Regions from separate parts of the Bacteroides graminisolvens genome, predicted to be linked through region 2. Evidence: riboswitches for the same ligand, from Rfam matches in the RefSeq annotation. Region 2 holds a riboswitch; the other holds the start of a gene.

Region 1 (3,168 bases), 1.2 Mb from region 2:
CGCCGATTTGAAAAAGATAACGAGCAATTTGAAAAGAGAAACCGTCTTTTTGGGTCATGAGAAACCGTCTCCCGGCCAAGAGACGGTTTCTCGCGGACCTTTTGCTACCGTGCAAATGGCAATAAGCAACCGTCTCAGCGAAAAAATGAACGGCACATAACGAAAAAAGGCAGGAGTTTGAGCTCCTGCCTTTGCGCCTATAATAATTTGAATATACTATAAGATTATAGGTACAAAGATAATACATTATACTGTCAACTCCAAGTAATTCGATCTTTTATTTGTGTGTAACAATCACACAATTATCTGTTATCCGATCCATGCTATTCAAACCAACAGAGACTGAACGTGTTTTTGCCGTTTTTCATCAAAAAGCACTCGAAATAGCCTAAACGTTGTCGTCTTTTTGGTTAAATCGGAGTTAAATAATCTATAGTATTAGTTAAAAGTGATAGATAGTGAGGGTAAAACAGTCGTTTTAGTGGTAGACATATTTTACCATCACTACCCTGAAACGCCTTTCAGCAAGTAGTTTTAGCAAGTTAGTGAGGGTAAGTGATGGTAAACCACACTTTTTTTTCTCTGGGAGAAGAGTTGTAAAACAAGCTAGCGGAACGTTCTAATTACAGCTGCAATTTCTTCTTCACAAATTCGGCTACGAACAGAACCGTATCATCTACTCCTAAAGCCGAAGAGTCTATGCATAGATGGTAGGTAGCAGCGGCTCCCCAGGTTTTGTAGCTATAGTAATTATAATATTCCGATCTTTTTTTATCTGTACGTTCAATCAGTTCTTCGGCCTCGGCCTTACCCACGTGCATGGTTTGACATAAACGCTCTATGCGGTCGTCTAGCGAAGCCGAAACAAACACATTGACGTGTCGAGGGTGATCTCTCAAAATATAATCGGCACATCGCCCCACAAACAAACACGACTTCTCAGCAGCCAGTTTGCGAATCACATCGCTTTGAACCTTAAACAAGGCATCATTGCTCAGGCAGCTGTTGCATGCCATAATGCTGTCATTCGGAAAAGGGAAACGCATACCAAACAATCCGTTCATCAACGGTTGAGAAGGCTTCTCGTCTGCCTTTTCAAAGAAATCACGGCAGAGGCCGCTTTCTTCGGAAGCCAAGTTTATAAGTTCTTTATCATAAAAAGAAATCTCCATAGCAGCAGCCAACTTCTCTCCTATCTCGCGGCCGCCACTTCCCAGTTGCCTGCCTATGTTAATTACAAAATTATCTCCCATAGCACTTAATTTTATCATGTTCAGCTACAAACTTACTGATAATTTCTAAAAATACATATCTTTGCACCGACAAAGTTCTTTCTCATCATTATCATTAAGGTGCCCCGGTAAAACGGGGAGAATAGGGAACCATGTGAAAATCATGGGCTGACGCGCAACTGTAAGCTGATCACTGTTTACCGCTCAATATCCACTGTGCAAACGGGAAGGATGGTAAATTATGCTAGCCAGGAGACCTGCCTTAATTGAGCTTTGACATGCTTCGCGAATAAAGCTAATGTCTGGAAATCCAATGGTATCTCCCGCCAAATGGTGTCATTATGTTATTTCCTCTCAAAAAAACTTCTCAAGAAACATCCAAAGAAGCCCGTAATGTGTTATTAGATACGTGAGAAAGATATTTATTAACTCAAACAAATAAATATGATTAGAAAAATCTTAATCGCCAACAGAGGTGAGATTGCAGTCAGAGTGATGCGCTCCTGTTATGAAATGGGCATTCAATCGGTTGCAGTATTTTCCGAGGCCGACAGAACAGCAAGACATACTTTGTATGCCGACGAGGCATATTGCATTGGCAGTGCATCAGCAAAAGATAGTTATCTGAATATAGAGAAAATCATTCAGGTAGCCAAAGCTTGTCAGGCGGATGCCATACATCCGGGATATGGCTTTTTATCAGAAAATGCAGATTTTGCCAGAAGATGCAGGGAAGAGAACATTGTATTTATAGGTCCGCAACCGGAAACAATGGAGGCGATGGGAGACAAGATTGCTGCCCGTATCAAAATGATAGAAGCGGGGGTTCCTGTTGTGCCCGGCACACAAGATAATCTTAAAAGTGTAGACGAGGCAATATCTCTCTGCAAGCAGATCGGGTTTCCGGTGATGCTGAAGGCTTCCATGGGTGGAGGCGGAAAAGGCATGAGGCTGATTCATTCGGAAAGCGAAGTGGAAGAGGCTTATACCATGGCCAAGTCAGAAGCAATGGCCTCTTTTGGTGACGACACGGTTTATCTTGAGAAGTTCGTGGAAGAGCCGCACCACATTGAATTCCAGATTTTGGGTGACAAGCACGGAAACGTTATTCATCTTTGTGAACGGGAGTGTTCTATTCAACGAAGAAATCAAAAAGTAATAGAAGAAAGTCCGTCGCCATTCATCAACGAGACTATTCGTCAGGAGATGGGAATGAAAGCGGTTGCCGCTGCAAAGGCTGTCAACTACGAAGGAGCCGGCACCATTGAGTTTTTGGTCGACAAACATCATCAGTATTATTTCTTGGAAATGAATACCCGCCTGCAGGTGGAGCATCCTATTACGGAAGAAGTTTTAGGGGTCGATTTGGTGAAAGAACAGATTCGCATTGCCGACGGACAGGTGATGCGTCTTTCGCAAAACAACATCAAACAGCGCGGACATGCCATTGAATGCCGGATATGTGCCGAAGACACCGAACAGAATTTCCGTCCGTCGCCCGGTATTATCAAACAGTTAATTGAGCCCAACGGCATCGGGGTGCGCATTGACAGTTATGCATACGAGGGGTATGAGATCCCCGTTTACTATGACCCGATGATTGGCAAGCTCATTGTTTGGGCTACTACTCGGGAGTATGCCATCGAACGGATGCGACGTGTTTTGTATGAATATAAAATTACCGGTATCAAAACAAACATCAACTACCTGAGGTGCATTGTGGAAACGGAGGACTTTATCGACGGGAAGTACGATACCGGCTTTATTCCCAAACACAGTGATCATTTACACATCGGTATTACGACACACACCGAGGAAGAAGAAAATGTAGCCATGATTGCAGCCTACATCGATTATTTGATGAATCTGGACGAGAACTCTACTCAGTCGGCAGATAATCGTCCCATAAGCAGGTGGAGGGAATTCGGCTTGCACA
Region 2 (3,168 bases):
CCATAAATCGAAAATGCACTGCTCGCCCCAGTACAGGTGCGTGTAGCCGGCGATAACGTTTTTGTAGCGTATCAGCGCTGTGTCTACCGGCGTGTTTCGGGCCGAATAAAGCTGGCAGTCACTCTCCATGGGGTTGCGCAGGCTTGAATAGTGAAACTCATGTCCGCGCCATGTTACGCCGTTGTACTCGCCCATCCGGTAGCCCAAGTGAAGTTTCATGTTCTCCATGGTGGCTTCCTGGTCTAAAACCCCCGCCATGGGGTACGAAATGCCATCCATGCCCGTTATGGAGTTGCACAGGTACATCATCCCTCCGCACTCAGCCAAAACCCGTCCGCCCGAAAGCGCGTAATCCCTAATGGACTGAATCATGCTTTTATTTGCGCTCAGTGGGCTTAAAAAGAATTCCGGGTATCCTCCTGGCAGATAGAGGAGATCTGCGCTTAGAGGAACGGAAAAGTGCCTTAGCGGGCTAAAGAACTCCACGCTACCATATTCTTTTAGCTGATTTATGTTTTCCTGATAGGTAAAATTGAAAGCTTCGTCATGCGCTACGGCAATTTTAAGTTTTCGGGGAGAACATGACGAAACGGGTGCGTATATGGGCTGTACGTTTTCCGTCTCTTTGCTGCAAATATTTAACAAATCATCTACCTGTATGTACTGTTCTATTGATGCGGCAATGCGGTCGGCAAACTCCTCGAAACGGAATTTTTCATCGAGTGTAAGGCCCAAATGACGCGACGGAATCTCAATGTCTTTTTGTCTCGGAAGGTACCCGAAGCAATGAACCCCTGCATCGGTACAGGCTTGTTTCAGGTAGCTGAAATGGCTTTCACCGGCTACTTGGTTAAAGATGACTCCGGCAATGCGCACCGTCGGATTGAAATGTTTGTATCCGTAAAGTATAGGAGCTACCGAGTAAGCCATGGAGCGGGCATTGAGAACCAGTACCACGGGAATTTGGAGCAGGGAGGCAATGGCAGCACTACTACCCTTCATACCATCGTATCCGTCGAACAACCCCATCACTCCTTCCGTGAGGCAAACATCGGCTTTGGCTCCGTAACGGCTGTAAAGCTCGCGCACATGTTCCTCGGAAGCCATCCATGTATCCAGATTCACCGAAGGGCATCCCGCAGCTAGTGCATGGTGCTGGGTGTCAATGTAATCGGGACCGCATTTAAACGGTTGCACCGCATACCCCCGTTTACTCAAAAGCCTGAGCAAACCCAGCGTGAGCGTTGTTTTTCCGCTGCCCGAAGAAGCGGCACCTATCAATATATGGGCATTCATTTGGTCTATCAATTTGAATTAATAAGATGCAAATATAAAATAAATTAATAACTTTGCGGCGCTTTGGTGATGTAACGAACATCCTGTTTGCTACATAAAAGGGAATCCGGTGAGAGTCCGGAGCAGTGCCCGCTACTGTAATCCCCTGCCCTTACGGGGCATCACCTGAAGAGCTTACTCGCTCACATGCCACTGTTTCTTATTGCATAATGAAACGGGAAGGCGCTCTTCAAGGGGAAAGTCAGGAAACCTGCCAGGCAATATAATGAATACAGCAATCCCGGGGTCAGGAATGCTATTTATTAACTACTTATCATATATCAATGAGGAAAAAATGCCTGCTTGCAATCCTTGTAGAAGGTTGCATTGTTATGAATTCGTTCGCGCAAGTAACGCTGAGCGGAAAAGTGATTGACGCAGAAAACGGACTACCCGTGAGGGGTGCCAACGTTCGTTTGGAACAAACTACTATCGGTTGTGCTACCAATGCCAAAGGAGAATTCACTCTCAGTAATGTGAAAGAAGGGGAACAAGTGCTCAGGGTGAGCTGCTTAAACTATGCTCCGCTTAGTCGGAAAATATCGGGCAGCAACTCCAATCTGGTACTAAAGTTGAAGAACGCGTACATCAACCTCGATCAGGTGGTTGTTACGGGTACCGGTACGCATCACAAGTTAAAGGACACTCCCGTACCCATTGAAGTGATGAGTGCCGCCGACATCAAGAAAGCCGGAATCACCGATTTTCAAACGGCCATGACCATGCTTCAGCCTTCGCTTTCTTTTTCAACCAATGCCATGGGGTCTTACCTGATGATGAACGGATTGAGCAACAAATACGTGCTCATTCTGGTGAATGGTAAGAAGCTGACGGGTGATACATCGAACAACATCGACCTGAGTCAGATCAACATGAACAACGTGAAGCGCATAGAGGTTTTGAAAGGAGCTGCTTCTGCTCTTTACGGCTCCGATGCCATTGCCGGGGTAATCAACATCATTACAGACAACCCCAAGAATTTGATTACCGTTACTTCGAATACGAAGATGGAGGAGCGCGGGCAGTTTACGCAGGGTGTCAATGTAGATGTTAACACCGGAAACTTCGGATCGTTCACTTCATACACCCGTCAGCAGTCGGATAGCTGGAAGCTGAGTTCGTACGACGAGGATGGTAACCTGACGGATAAGTTACCCGTGAATGCTTTTTATTCCGATGTGATTAATCAGAAATTTACCTACTCGCCTACCGCGGCTTTATCCATGTATGCCGAAGGCGGATACTATGACCGGATGACGAAGCGTCCCGTCAGTGCTTACACCTACAACATGAAATACGATGCGTACAATTTGGGTGCCGGTGCCAAATATTTACTGGGTAACTCATCATACCTCAGCTTGGATCTGACTAAAAACAACTACGTGTCATACTATAAATACCTCAAGGAGTCGGGCAATTTTAAGGAGGGTGATGAGAGCATGACCAAGAAACAAAACTACTACAACGCCAATTTGAAAGGAGTTTTCAAACATTCGGATGCTTTTAAAAGCATTGTGGGATTGGAGTATGTTACCGACGAGTTGAAGCGTCCCGATGCGAGTGTTGACGAAAGCGTATATACCGCTGCGGCTTTCTGGCAGGAAGAAATCAATATACTAAAGAACCTGCAGGCCATTGTGGGACTTCGTTATTCGCACCACGAAACTGCGGGCAACGGCTTTACTCCCAAGGCTTCGTTGATGTATAGTCTGGGCGACTTTAATTTCAGGGCTTCATACGCAGCGGGATTCCGTGCACCGGGCTTGGATGAACTATATTATTATACTTTTAAAACCAAAACCATTACGGCAGGTAGTACCGAACTAAAACCCG

Evidence for each region. Region 2 has a riboswitch for cobalamin ahead of ACKPCE_RS11775 (TonB-dependent receptor). Riboswitches for the same ligand answer to the same signal wherever they lie in the genome.
Region 1: another riboswitch for cobalamin. It lies ahead of accC (acetyl-CoA carboxylase biotin carboxylase subunit); the one in region 2 lies ahead of ACKPCE_RS11775 (TonB-dependent receptor).

What each region holds. Positions count from the first base shown of each region.
Region 1 covers NZ_OY762556.1:1,599,484-1,602,651, reverse strand. Annotated here, with positions in the region: gene ACKPCE_RS06595 (hypothetical protein) at 1-160, shown strand, start outside; gene ACKPCE_RS06590 (cytidylate kinase-like family protein) at 624-1,253, opposite strand; cobalamin riboswitch at 1,334-1,511, shown strand; gene accC (acetyl-CoA carboxylase biotin carboxylase subunit) at 1,677-3,168, shown strand, end outside.
Region 2 covers NZ_OY762556.1:2,763,578-2,766,745, forward strand. Annotated here, with positions in the region: gene ACKPCE_RS11770 (cobyrinic acid a,c-diamide synthase CobB) at 1-1,296, opposite strand, end outside; cobalamin riboswitch at 1,343-1,568, shown strand; gene ACKPCE_RS11775 (TonB-dependent receptor) at 1,668-3,168, shown strand, end outside.